2 regions of the Brevibacillus sp. HB1.3 genome follow, and region 2 is predicted to be linked to the other one. Evidence: a T-box and tRNA genes for the amino acid it is inferred to sense, from the RefSeq annotation. Region 2 holds a T-box; the other holds one or more tRNA genes.

Region 1 (7,192 bases), on a different contig from region 2:
TGATGGGCCGTCAGAAACAATCGCTGAGGTCGATTCGGTCCCAATTCAAAGAGACAACCGGTAAACAGGATTGATTCTTCCAACTTGAAGCTAACAGCACAATTTCTCATCGCCTCAAGCATTCTTCTCTCCTGTTCTTCTTGCGGTAAGGAAGAAAGGTCGACGTAAGATACTGACACTCGATTGGTTAGGTGGCGCTCATTGTAAAAGAGCTTCCCCTCTTTTGCCGAGTAATTGAGTCGCAAACAATCGTGATGATTAACCAGTGCTGACAGACTCGCCTCAAACTCCTCCAGCGTTACTTTTTCCTTGCTTTCGAGGAGCAACGACTGGTTCCAATGATCAGCATTGCGGAACTGTTGTGACAAAAACCAAGATACAATGGGAGATAAAGGCAACTCGCCCGTACACGGCTCTTGTGGGATCTGTTCCACTCCCCAACTCCAGTCACTTCTCGCTTTTAGTTCTGCAATCGTGTCATAAATCAAGATGTCTCTAACCGGAATCTTGATTCCCCGCTGATGCAATCGATAAGAAACCTGAATCGCCTTGATCGAGTCCCCCCCTAGCTGGGAAAACGGGTCCTGTAAACCAAATGGCGAATGACCGAGCACGTCCTCATACACTTCAACCAATAGCTTGTCAAACTCGTCACGAGGACTGGTTTCATCCTCCGCACCTTTTCGCTCCATGACGGGTTCGGGAAGCTGTTTTCGATCAACTTTGCCATTTGAGGTCAGCGGAAATTGTTCAAGCTGCACGATTTGCGAAGGGATCATGTAAGCGGGCAATCGACTTGCCAGTTCTTCGCGGAGCTCTTTTTCCCGGAAAGATGTTTCCGTGATCAAATAAGCACAAAGGTACTTACGCCCCCACGTATCCATTCGATCAATCACCACTGCCTCACGCACAGAAGAATGACCAAGTAGCTGCTGTTCAATTTCACCCAACTCAATGCGGTATCCATGAATCTTCACCTGATAGTCAGCTCGCCCCAAATACTCCATGACCCCATTGGGACGATAGCGAACCAGATCGCCTGTCTTGTACATCACTTTCCCTGGCTGAAACGGATCGGGTAGGAAACGCTCTTGCGTCAATTCCTCGCGGTTAAGATACCCCCGTGCCACACTATCTCCCGAGATGAATAGCTCTCCAGTCGATCCGATTGGGATTGGCTTCCCATATGAATCCAAAATATAGAGCTGCACGTTACTGATCGGATGTCCAATTGGTACAGATCCTTCGACATCTGTCACTGGATCGTATTGATAGATCATGCATCCGACTACTGTCTCGGTAGGGCCATACTCATTGAGAATTTCGATTTGTCCGTTCCATTTCGCATGAATGGCCTCAGCCAGACTCACCTTCAAGTCCTCGCCGCCCACTATCACTCTCTTTACCGTAGTAGAAGGCAGAGCAATCTCTTGCAGCAAAAACAGATGGGCAGGTGTCAGCTTTACAACATGGGAGCGTCCGTCACTAAAGATGCGCGATAACACAAACTCAGAATCGGAGTGAGGATAAATAACCATCCGATTTCCCTTTACCAACGGGCAGAAAATGGACGTAACCGTCAAATCAAATGCCAGTGAGGAATACAGAGCAAACGCTTCTTCAGGACAAGAGAGATAGCGGTCTTTCGCCCACGAAATATAGTTGACTAGCCCTCGATGAGTAACCATGACTCCCTTCGGATTTCCAGTAGAGCCTGATGTATAAATGACATAGGCCAAATCATCTGGCTGATTGACCGATTCCAGGATTGCCCCATCATTTCGATACAGGGACGAATCACCGAGCTCCAGAATTGCTTTGGACCACGAAATATCCACTTTTCTCGAAGTGTGACGAAGCAACAGGTCCGCTCTAGAGTCAGAAAGCAGATATTCAATACGCTGTGAAGGGAGTTGAGGATCAATCGGAAGGTATGCCCCGCCAGCTTTTAGAACAGCCAACAGTCCGATGATCATCTCTGGCGAATGATCTGCTAGCAACGCAACAATTACACCAGGACCAACTCCTCGGTTACGCAACACGTGAGCCAGTCGATTCACTTGATCCTGCAGTTCCTGGAATGTCAGTGTGCGCCCCTCTGACTCCAATGCAATTCCTTGTGGCGAGCGCATTACTTGCTCTTCAAACAACTGGACAACCGTCTTCTCGCTGGGATAGGAAGATGCAGTATCGTTCCATGTATGGAGCTGTAGTTCCAGCTCTTCCTCAGCAAGGAAGTTCAGATTGGATAGCGGTACTTCTGGATTCGAGATCATCTGATTGAGTAGCCGCACGAGATGATCCGTTATCCGGTCAATATCTTCTTCCGTGTACTCGGCGATCTTATAATCCAATTCCAGCGTCAATTGTTCATCTGTAGCCCACTCCCTAATAATGACTTGGAGCGAATACAGCTGGTGACCGTTGTAAAACTCCTCATTCGTCACGGAGTACCCGCCAAGGGTGAAGGGCAGCTGCGTGCTGTAATAATTCACACAAATCTGAAACAGGCTGTCATAGCCATGTTTCTTCAATTCCAACTCTTGAGCCAGCAAATCGTACGGATATTTCTGATGAAAAAAACAGGAAGTCAATTCCCTGTTGACATATTTAACATAATCGAAGGCATCCATTTCCATCGGAACTGCCAGACGAAAAGGCATGGTGCTGGTAAACATCCCGAATATTTTGCGCTCCACTTTGCCTGAACGATTTAACAACGGCGTACCGATCACGATTTCTTCTTGCCTCGTACAACGCTGAAGGTAAAGACTGACGAGAGCTACAAACACGGAGTTTAGCGAGCATTTCATCTGGTCCGCAAACTGGCGTATTCTTGTCGAATCTTCCTTGTTGAATGCATAGACTTTGCGCTTGCCTTCGGTAGTATCTGTTGCCTTTTGTAATGTCGTGATTACGGGCAAGCTCTGAAACTTGTCCCGCCAGTAGCGCTTGTCCTTTTCAAATCTCTCAGACTGAGCATAGGCATGCTCCCTGTCGACAAAAGCTTGATAAGCGTGTTCATCTCCTACATGAACGGTACCGCCTGCCAACAATGTGTCATAATAGTGAGCAATTTGTTCTGTCATGATTGAGATGGACCAGCCATCAGCAATTAAATGGTGCAGCTTTACAAAATACCCCGCTTCCTCGTCACTCAGTTGGATCAGACAAAAGTAGAACAGAGGTCCTTGTCCGATTGAAAACGGCTTTGTAAACAAAGCTTGCAGGAATTGTCTGCACCGATCAGGGGCATTCGGTTCCTGACTGAAATCAAACACCTGCAATGGCTGCGGTTCGTACTCTCCAACAAACTGAAGGACTGTCTCTTCCTCCTGATAGTTGAGTCGCAAGGTATCGTTCTTTTGAATGAACAGGTGAATGGCCGCTTCCAGTACATCCAGCTTCACCTTTCCTTGAACGCGCACCATCCCCCCTAACGTATGGATAGGAAGCTGTGGATGTAATTTTTCCGTATACCAGATACGCTTTTGTGGATGACTTAAAGGATAACCGACCTTCCATTGCTTCTTATCTTGGCGCAAAGAATATCCCCCTTTCTGAATTGTGTAGATGTAATCACAACTCAGACATGGTAAAAAATCAAATCGGTTACAAATACTTCCAGTTTCAACTATATAGATGACTCTTCTGTAGTGTCAAATGAATTTTCCATAAATTGTTATTTCTGAAAATTTGACTAATTCTCTCTCTTTCCCTTTCTCTGGTGCTGCATAGATATAGAAAAAAATTTGTGCACTCTATTGATTTTGACTTTCTTTTCACGTAGGATAAAATGTAATATATTGACAAAATAACAATTCCCCGGAAGGATGAATGTGATTAGATGTCTGTGACACTTCGTGAAGTAACTTTGGAAAACTGGGAAGAGTGTATTGAACTGGAACCTACTCCCGAACAGAGCGAGTTTGTTGCCCCAAACCTTTACTCCATCGCTGAATCAAAGTTTCAAACGACATTTGTTCCTTTGGCCATATACCATGATGACACGATGGTTGGCTTTGTCATGTATGGGCTTGACCCCGACGATGGAAATTACTGGATTTACAGACTCTTAATTGATGCGAAGTACCAACGTCTAGGATATGGACGTACTGCGATTTCACAAGTCATTGAGATCCTGAAAGCAAAGGAAGATTGTCAAAAAATTGTCATTGGCTATGCCCCAGCCAATGTCGCAGCCGAAAACCTTTACGCTTCGCTCGGATTTCAAAAGAATGGCATGGTTTTGTTCGGCGAGACGATTGCAGAATTGAACTTTTAAGCGAGCTTTCATTACCCAAAAATGAAGCAGCGGCGACCTAAGACCTGAAAATCAAGTCTTAGACTCGCCGCTGTTTGAATTGTTTCCCGTATAGTAAAAAAGCACACCATCCATGTGTCTGTAAACATCATGGTTAGTGTGCATTCGTTTTTGATATGGTGCCGGTGAAGGGACTTGAACCCCCACGGTTTCCCTCACGATTTTGAGTCGCGCGCGTCTGCCATTCCGCCACACCGGCAAGTGAACTATGAATAAATTAGCACATCATCGATAGAAAATCAATGGTGGGGAGAGACGGATTCGAACCGCCGAACCCGGAGGGAGCAGATTTACAGTCTGCCGTGTTTAGCCACTTCACTATCTCCCCACAATATGTGCTGTCTATCTTCTGCTATTCTCTTCAACCAGAAGCGACATTTATTAATTTATCATGAACTTTGTTTGACGTCAACATATTATTTTCATTAACTCTCTTTTTTCGCCAAGATCTCCTGTGCCCACTCGTGAAAGACGCGCAGTGCCTCATCTACTTCTTGAAAGATTGCTTCTCCCTCACAGGCGTATTCCGGGAAGTCAAGTATACGGTTTTTGCGAATCTTCACTTGCCCTTCTTCACATTTTATCTCCAAGAAGTAGGGAACGGCTTCATCGATTCCATAACTGTTTTCTAAAAACTCGTAGGTACGTACCCACTCCAAAATTCGAACTTCCGATGCTTTTAAGCGAAGCACCTGCTCCAAGGACATAATCGTTTCATTCCCGTAGTAATACATGTTATTCAGCCTTTCTGCATGAAAATGGACGGAGCCGTGACTCCGCCCTGCTATGGATGTAATAGATTAGATCGAGGAAAGTAGCTCTCTCAGTTCTTTGATAATCACTTGCTGGTAGCCAGTGCCTTCTCCATACTGCTCGAGCATTTCGGCACGCGCTACTTTAATCTTCTCTTCATAATCCGTGGCGTTTCGGTCCGGGTTTTGTTGTTTGAATGCCGTCATGACAGCTTGGACATGCTTCGGTCGTGGTCCCCATTTTGCCAGAACATGTCCACCCGTGTCTGCGAAAATAACAACAGGGATCGCCCGACCACCCATCGTAAGAAACTCATCCATGAGATCGAGGTGTTCTTCCATCACCATAATTTCCACTGGCATGTCTGTTTCTTTCAAGGCATGCAAGACGACTGGCAAGTTGCGAACGACGTCGCCACACCATTCCGCAGCCAAGATTAAGCATCTGAGGTCATCACGATGCTGGAGAGAAGCAAAAAACGCACGGTCTTGTTCATCCTCCCATGAAAATGCATCCGACCAGTTTTGGTATGTATCCTGATTTTTCGTCATGCTTTCCACAAACGCTTGTGGCTTGAGCCCCGCACGGAATTTATGTGCTACATTTGCCCCCATTTTTTCTCCTCCTTTTGTATCGCTTCGCCTATTCTTGGTTTTTATTCGCTGCTTCGTTTGCTTCCTTTTCTTGATTAGCCAGCTCCATCATTTTTTGCAACAAAATATGCTGCGGCATGTGCATGAGGCGTTCCAAAGGTACCTGAAGTGCTTCCGCCAGTTTGACTGCCGTCTCCGGTGATATTTGTAATGGACGCATGTCAATTTTGCTCCTTTCCCTTGCTTTCATCAGTCCCTTCAGTATAATACACAGCCGTTAAACCTGCCAGCATGCAAGCCTGACACTTGGGAGCCTTTAACCTTTGTAACATGTTGGCTCTACTGATCCCTCTTTCACATTTGCTCAGGCCAATTCTTAATGAAAAATTAAAAAAGAGCCACCCATAGGTAGCTCCAAAATGGAGTCAGGGCTGTTTGATCCCTTCTCACCGTACGCGAAGGGACTATCTCTCGTGAGCAAAATATCCCGCACAATGGAAAAGGACGAACTATGGCTTTTGCTTGGTAAGGATGCATGGTACACCAAAGCCGATCGCGCCGGGCTGGGACATCTGTTCCAGATATGCCAACCCTCTTGCACATTGCTGTTTGCATACTTGACATGTATGGGACGTTACGATTCTCAGTTGTACTTGATTGGGATGCTGTCGTGTATTCTTCTTCTTTACCTTTTTGCCCTTGGCCATCCGTTTTCCTCCCTTTGCCCTAGATCACTCCAGTCTATGAAGGAGAACACCACCGCTCTTTAGGCAAGCATACAAAATCAAGATGATCGTCTGCAAAATGGGCCTTGTCAAACGTGTCACAAATAGAAAAAGCCGCCGGAGAATTCTCCCCCAGCGACTTATGTGCCTTCCTTATGGCTTTGGACTTAACAACTGGCGCAGTTCCAGCTCCAGTGTAGGAGCATCAACCATGCCAATGATCTTTTTTCGTACGATCCCATCCGCGTCAATCAAGTAAGTCGTTGGGAATGCCATCACCTTGTAACGGTTCGACACAGTTCCAGCTACGTCCATCGGTATCGGAAATGTTAGCTTATAGTTGGTGACGAAGGCCATGGCTGCTTCCGGGCTGTCATTGCTCGTGACGTTCACACCATACAGATCAACCTGTCCACCGTATTTTTCATAGACTTTTTGTAAATCAGGCGCTTCCAGCTTGCATGGTCCACACCAGGAAGCCCAAAAATTCAAGACCAATGGTTTCGCCCTTTTTCCTTCTACCTTGTACGTCTGCTGATCCAATCCTGTCAGTGTAAAATGAGGAGCCGCAAAACCAACTTCCGGTTTTTGAACCTCTGCTACGATTGCGGCTGTTTCTTGAGGCTTTTCCCAAACAGCAAGTCCGACCCCCAATAGTACGATCACCGCGAGCAACAGTTTTTTCATCTTGTCACCTCTGCCCTACTGAGTTAGAATCCCGTAAAGCCACCGTACATTTGAATGAGAACGCGTGTGATATCCGTCAGTTTATCTGTATACAGAAGAATACCGAACAA
Region 2 (7,192 bases):
CAACGGAAGATGCGTTGCAAGTAATGAAAGATCACTTCCAAAGCCGCACATGGATTGACCATGGGTATTTGAAGTCTAGCTTTGCCTTTAACGCACTTGACATCCAAACTGCCAATTACTTGGCGCATCAGTGGAAAAAATACGGCACATCCTATTTTTGGCACTACAGCTCAGAAGATATCGCCAATCCCAATAATGGTCTGGATCTGTACCAATCCCAAAAAGGCGACTCCCTGCGCACTCCTCTCTATTGGTCGCATCCGACAGTGACTGGCCCGTTTTATTCATGGTCTGCAGCCACCATTCCAGAGTATTCAGTAAACCTGTATCGGGAGAAAAATCTCCAGCAGCTCATTCAAAATCGTGGGGTTTTTATCAACCATACCTACTTGGCGAGATTTCCATCCAAAAAGCAGGGCGGGAAATTTATCATTCGAGATGCCCAAGGAAACTGGATCATCCATCCCGATTTTGACCGCTTGCTGAAGCGATTGGAAACTCTGCGCGATCAAGGCACATTGCATTTAACAACTGTACGTGAAATCATGGATTATTGGCTCGCCCTCTCTCAAGTCAGAATGGAATATGCACCAAACGGCTCAATCGTTCTGCACAATCGTGGCGAGCACAAGATTTCTGGTCTTTCCATGGCGACAAAAGCTTCGGAAGTCTATGTGAACGGGATGAAGCCGTCACAAAAGAAAGCGGATGGCGATCTTATCTTTTGGTTCGATCTGGAGCCGAATGCATTTGCTGTCATTGCTGCAAACAAATTGGATAGCATTGCATTCCCGAAATAAAAGGAAAACAAATACAAAAAGAAGCTTCCCTTCATTTTTTCCAGGGAAGCTTCTTATTCCTTTATCTATTGAGACAATTTTACCAAGCTGTAGTTTTTCTTGCCTTTGCGGATAATGATGAAGCGGCCGCCGATAGCAAGACTTGGTGTTACTTCCAGTTCCAAATCGGTTACGCGCTCGCCATTCATGGAGATAGCACCTTTTGTAATATCCTCACGTGCTTGACGTTTGGATGGCTCAATGCCGATTTCAACGAGCCAGTCGACAATGTTCTTCGTTTCGAGAGTAGATTCGAATGTCGGCATTTCTTTGAAGCCTTGCTCAATCTCATCTGCAGACAGGGATTTAATATCTCCAGTAAACAATGCTGCGGTAATCCGCTTCGCCTGCTCCAGCAATTCCTCTCCGTGGACAAATCTCGTCATTTCCTCAGCCAGTGCTTTTTGTGCCTCGCGTTTATGTGGCTCAGACTGTACTTTTTCTGCCAGCTCTTCAATTTGCTCTTTGGAGAGGAACGTAAAGTATTTCAAGTATTTCACAACATCGCGGTCATCGGTATTTGCCCAGAATTGGTAGAATTCGAATGGTGTTGTTTTGTTTGGATCGAGCCAGATGGCTCCTCCTGCTGTCTTCCCGAATTTCGTACCATCTGCTTTCAGCATCAGAGGAATCGTGAGACCGAATGCTTTGGCTTCTGATCCTTCTTTTTTGCGGATCAGATCGAGACCGCTCGTGATGTTGCCCCATTGGTCGGAACCGCCGATTTGCAGCTGAACATCTTCATGTTTGTACAGATGCAGGTAATCCAGCGATTGCAGAATTTGATAGGAAAACTCCGTAAACGAAATACCGCTTTCCAGTCTGCTCGACACAACATCCTTGGCAAGCATCGTATTGATGCTGAAGTTTTTCCCGTAATCCCGCAAAAATTCAATAACATTGATTTTGTGCGTCCAGCTGTAGTTGTTCACCAAACGGATTTGGTTGTCGCCTTCTGTAATGAACAGCTTTTTCATCTGTGCGGTGAGTTTGTCGACGTTCTCCTGAATTTGTTCCAGTGTTTGCAAAGAACGCTCGGATTGACGGCCGCTCGGATCGCCAATCGTACCTGTTGCACCACCGATCAAAATGACCGGGCGATGACCAGCAAGCTGGAAGCGTTTCAGTACCATGAAAGGAATCAAGTGACCGATATGCATGCTGTCACCTGTTGGATCGACACCACAATATAACGAGACTGCTTTTTCATTCGTTAATTCTCGCAGCCCTTCTGCATCTGTTTGCTGATTGACGGCTTCGCGCCATTCGAGTTCGTCGATAATATTCACTGCCATACACTCCTTCAATCTCCTATGGTAAAAAACAAAAAATCGCCCCTTGTCTATTGTAGACATAGGGACGATTGAATAACCGTGTTACCACCCATCTTGCACCAATGGACCCAAGCGCTTGCGCAGGCCATTCATGCCACTCGTAGCGAGTTATCGTTCGCGATTCCGCTCGGCATTACCCGAGATACTCCAGAGTGTATTTCGCTCGCTTATTGTGTACCGGGTTCCATCAACCCCCGGCTTTCTAGGACAGGGAATAAGCTGCTACTGGGCTCTTTCAACGTATGTTTCATATGAAATTAAAGTCAGTATATTGAATTCAAATAGCAATGTCAACCATGTAGCAAGGATTCCGCTACGATCCCTTATTTTATTTTCGTGAGACCGTCAGAAGTCAGTTCATAAACAGTTGTGGCGACTTCATGTAAATACCGCCGATCATGCGAAATACTGATAATCACCCCGTCAAAAGCCGTTAACGCGCGGCAGAGTACAGGAGTCGTCAAAGGGCTAAAGTTTCGGGTCGGTTCATCCAGTATCAAGGTTTCGCACTGATCCACAATCATTTTTAACAAGAGCAATTTCGCTTTCTGTCCCCCAGACAAGTTTTGAATGGGTTGAAGCATCTCATCTTTTGTAAATTTGTGCAATTCAACCATGTGGATTCCCCATTTCGTTTTTACGTTTCTCGTCATTTACCCTTTGTTCATCTGTATCACCCCTTTTTGACAACAAAAAAAGATGCTCCTGTCCAATAAACAGAAGCATCTTGCTCTCGTATTAGAAATCGTTATATGAAAAATAGATCATACAGGAATTCAAGCTATAGATATGCGGGTGAATTTGGCTTCTTGTTTATTTATTATGGAATTGGCTTTTCCAATAAATAAACAATGGCGCAAATGATTCACCCTCCGTTCCAAGTAGTTGCCTTCAATTTAGCATGGTCTTCTAAATATTGTCAATAAAGCTATTCAACCAAGGCTAGCAATTGGGCAAGCTTGTCTCTGATGGGGGAAGATTCCTTTTTTGCTGCCTGTGCGAGCTTTTTGTTCCCGCCGAAAAGGCGATAAATAACGTTTTCCCGCTGGTAATCCTCCATCACTGCAAGCTCCTCTATGAGTGCATCCACCAGTTCGGCACGATTAATTGTGACATTTTTCAAAGGCTTCGCCGAGTCGCTACTGCCAAGCACCAGGGAGACGAGTACGGGGATATTCTCTACGGTTACACCATGCGCCTCCATAAAAGCTAGGGCAAAATCGTCCTGAGCAGACTGATGCTCCGTGTCGACAAGCTCCATATAACGCCGAAAGAGTGGAAAATAATCGCTGCTAGACAATCCGAGAGCTAATACCGCATAGGTGCCAGGCATGACGGATTTCTCACTAGGCTCTACATCCCCGTACCATGCGAACTCCTCCATCGCAAGCTCAGCATATTCGGCGATTTTCGGATATAAGGCAGGATACGAAGAAGCATTGGCAAAAAACTGGTGTAGACCTGACTTCGCCAGCTTTTTTACTGGGAGGTAGTGCTTTTCGCTACTCTTCAGCTTGAGCTTGTACCCTTTCGGAAAGCCTTCACACAAAAGACCGTTGATAAAATCGATGGCTTCACCATAGGCAGCTTCTTCCTCAGTCACAATACGGATGTCGATCACTTGCAAAACGTCATTGGCTTTTGCTTGAATCAAACTGCTTTTATACCCGCTTTCAAAGCGACCGCTGCCACGTTTTACATAGTCCGCAGCCCGCTTGGAGCCAAGCTGAACTGCGAGGTCCAAAAATTTCTTGCGGGTGTCAGGTTCCTTGTTCCCAATTGCGAGAGCGACGTATAGGAAAAAGTCCAGCTCCTCTGCTTTTGGTTCCTGACGCTCCTGCTCGGGTTTCAAAACCCAGTCCAATCCATAATGCCCGGTACGATCGAAAAATTTGACTAAAAAACGCTCATCTGCCCAGCCTTTTAAAGCCAAGGCAGAGTGGTATGTCCACGAATCACTGCGTTCTTTATTAGCGCGCAGCTTTTCGCTAAGGCGCTGGATGAGCGGTTCGATAATTTCCTGCTTTTGTTCTATCAAGTCGGGATTGACGAGACAATGGGCGAAGAAGAAATCGTCTCTTTCTTTCGGACGTACAGGAAGCTCCGCTTTAATTTTTGTCTCGATAAATTGATCCAATACTTGTTTTAGACTCTCGCGTTTTCGCTCGTTTATGAGATGGCGAGAATGGCATTGCACCGATTGTTTCCACTCGAATTCGAAGACGAGCTCGAAGCGGTAATTAAAAAAGTGAGAATCATAGTCGGTGGAATGGAACAAGGATTCCATTCGATCACACAGTGCGGGAAAAAACTCTTGCATGAGGATTTCCTCTGTAAGCTCCTCGATATAAGAGCCCGCATCGTATTTGTACGAGTCGTCACTCCAGCTGAATGGTTCATGGACATCGATGTGGATTTTACCATTGGGCCAATTGAGCTTTCCTTTTCTCCACGCCACTCTCAGGTAGTCTTTGACCCCTACCTGCAGTAGGCTCCAGTCTTTGATCCCGTTGATCCGTTGGTTCTCTTTTTGGTAAATTTCTAGGATGGAAGTCCATACTTCGTTTAGAAATGCTTCTGCTGCCTGATTCATTGACTGACTCTCCTCCTTGCCCAAACACCTTAGCCGATGACTTTGACGACATTGCCCTCGCTATCGGTAATATTGGTTTTCACAATATGAATGGCAATTCCTTTCAGGGAAGGAATCTCAAAGCTGCTTTCCTTTGGAAGCAACTGCTTGGTAAGCGCAAGCGTTGTCGCATCATCGAGAACAAATCGAATGACGTCCTCTCCTGGAATACACGCAGGCTTCTCTCCTGCCTCAAATACAACGCGGACATCAGGGCCCACAAGGCTCAGGCTTTCCCCTTTGCGCATACGTCCGCGGAGAATTTTTCCGATGACTTCCGCTTGCTTAGCTCCCAGCCTCAAAGTCGAAGGCGTTTTTTTCAAGAAGCCATTTTTTCCTGGCTCCCATCCAAGCTGGCTGACGAACAAATAAGCCGTGCTGGAGCCTTCTTGTTCCATTCCTTTTTGAACAGCATCAGTTACCGTAGAATGGCGAAGGAGAGAATCCCGCTCGAGATCGGTTATGTAGAAAGGCATATACGGCAAGCCAGATTGAAGTACACCACGAGTATTCCAAGCCATCATCGCATCGAGTTCATCACCTGTGATCCCAACCATTTGCAAGAATTGCACCCGCCCATTCGGCGTATCTATTTCGGCAAGCTGTGGGTCTGTCACAAAAGCGAGCGCAGTCAGTTGGGTATCGGCACCCAAGCATATCGGGCCGTTTGCATCCAAATGATCACCTGCTTGAAACACATTCCCCGTGTTGAATACGTAACGCCCCATATTTTGAAGCAGATTCAACGCCCAAGCAGGCGGTTCTTCCTCGTCGTCCTTTCGCGCTAATCGAAACGTCAATTCAAAGCCAAAACCACTTTCCTCTTCATTCTCGGACTCTTTTTCATACAACTCGGTAAATCCATACGTGACAAAATGCCAATGCGGGTTAGGCTCGTCAGATATATAGGCGCTTATTCCATCCAATGGATCGTTTCCACCCAGCGCATACGAGATAAGCGTGCCATAATGCTTAGGCTCCTGCTCTCCATAAATCTTTCTCATCTCCTGGTCAATAGCATCCCAGCCCGCTGACATCATTTCATCGTTCATTTCATCGTTCATTTCTTTGCTCATCCCTCTTGCCTCCCATGTCATGACTGTCTTAACAATAGCCAAAATGAAATTTGGATACTCTAGTAGACGGTCAATACCATTTAGCAAATTACATCGTTCTCATTCCCTTCTATTCAAAAGTTTTTAATAGGTTTGTGCTATCCCATTTGGAACGACTGGCTTCGATAACCAATGCTGGTCGGTTTGCACATGATTCTTGCGCACAAACTTGGCGGCAGAGTGTTTAAAATCTTCGTACGGAAACCTCTCCGTTACTCGTACCACGTACCCCTCTTGTTCCCCGCCGAAGACAGATTGTTTGGTGTAGCAACTTTTTATGGTCTCTTCCTTCCAAATCCCTCTGTATAAGACAGGTGCTGTTTCCAAGCCAAGTAGTTCAGCCCATTCTACCGTTTCATCCCACGATAAGCATTCATTGTTTTCATTCCAGATCGAGAACACGTAGAAATAGCTCGTTAATTCTTCGTAAAAGATGGAGTGCAGCGCATATACATTTTCCCCACATATTCTCCAGCCTTCCGGGATATGAAACGAAATCGTCCCGTGCAGCATCTTTACCCAATGTCTAGATGCGTGATCTTTGCTATCCAGTGACCGTGCATGGATATGGTTTCGGTACAGTGTGGTATTTTCTCCATCCAGCTTTTCTGTCACGACTACTTCTTTTTCCTCGAAATGACAAACCGTTCGCAAGATTTTATCATCGTCGGTTCTACTTCTCGACCAGGGTAAATGAAAGGTTCTCGGATATTTTTTCAACATCGTTATTCACCTCCTTATTTGGCATAAGCATCTCCTTCCTTGAAGAAGTACAGCTTCCACAGGTACTCTTCGCCCAGCAAATGATAAATCTCGGAAATATCTTGCTGCGTGCCGTAGTTAATCTTCATGTGCATTTGAATCAGGTTGACGACTTCGAAAATAAAATCATCGTCGAATCCTAATTCTTTTAAGAAATGGCAAGCAATTTGCGCAGATACATGCTCATGTCCGAAGTAGGAGTAATGGCCTTTCATCGGCTTGTAGGTTTTGCAAAATGGCTTTCCTGTATCGTGAAACAAGGCGACCACTTGCATGAGAAATTTGTCATCTTCCGTGTAAAAGGCGTTTACATAATCGAAAACATGATAGGTATGCTTGCACAAAGGGTACTGATGATAAGGATTTTCCTGATTAAATTGATACATCTCTTTGAAGATCGGAATGGCATTCAGCCTATCGAACAGCTCTTCATAGGAGGGTTCGTTTTGAAGCAACTGAACGAACTCTTCTTTTTCAATGGCATATGGAACTGGCTCGTGCAAGAGATGA

The links. A T-box is a leader RNA that pairs with one kind of tRNA and senses whether it is charged. The one in region 2 lies ahead of tyrS (tyrosine--tRNA ligase), so its partner is inferred to be a tRNA-Tyr.
Region 1: it encodes a tRNA-Tyr, which carries the amino acid that the T-box ahead of tyrS (tyrosine--tRNA ligase) is inferred to sense. The anticodon was not compared.

The regions. Positions count from the first base shown of each region.
Region 1 covers NZ_JABMIT010000010.1:144,998-152,189, reverse strand. The annotation lists gene edeP (edeine non-ribosomal peptide synthetase EdeP) at 1-3,545, opposite strand, end outside; gene edeQ (edeine self-resistance N-acetyltransferase EdeQ) at 3,848-4,285, shown strand; tRNA gene HPY31_RS21815 (tRNA-Leu) at 4,442-4,523, opposite strand; tRNA gene HPY31_RS21810 (tRNA-Tyr) at 4,568-4,652, opposite strand; gene HPY31_RS21805 (hypothetical protein) at 4,750-5,058, opposite strand; gene HPY31_RS21800 (thioredoxin family protein) at 5,125-5,691, opposite strand; gene HPY31_RS21795 (YycC family protein) at 5,720-5,890, opposite strand; gene HPY31_RS21790 (hypothetical protein) at 6,180-6,377, opposite strand; gene HPY31_RS21785 (TlpA family protein disulfide reductase) at 6,549-7,082, opposite strand; gene HPY31_RS21780 (cytochrome c biogenesis CcdA family protein) at 7,106-7,192, opposite strand, start outside.
Region 2 covers NZ_JABMIT010000001.1:698,457-705,648, reverse strand. The annotation lists gene HPY31_RS03510 (hypothetical protein) at 1-800, shown strand, start outside; gene tyrS (tyrosine--tRNA ligase) at 866-2,134, opposite strand; T-box leader at 2,192-2,421, opposite strand; gene HPY31_RS03500 (ATP-binding cassette domain-containing protein) at 2,497-2,826, opposite strand; gene HPY31_RS03495 (DUF6138 family protein) at 3,102-4,766, opposite strand; gene HPY31_RS03490 (suppressor of fused domain protein) at 4,796-5,857, opposite strand; gene HPY31_RS03485 (RNA ligase family protein) at 6,005-6,643, opposite strand; gene HPY31_RS03480 (AAA family ATPase) at 6,658-7,192, opposite strand, start outside.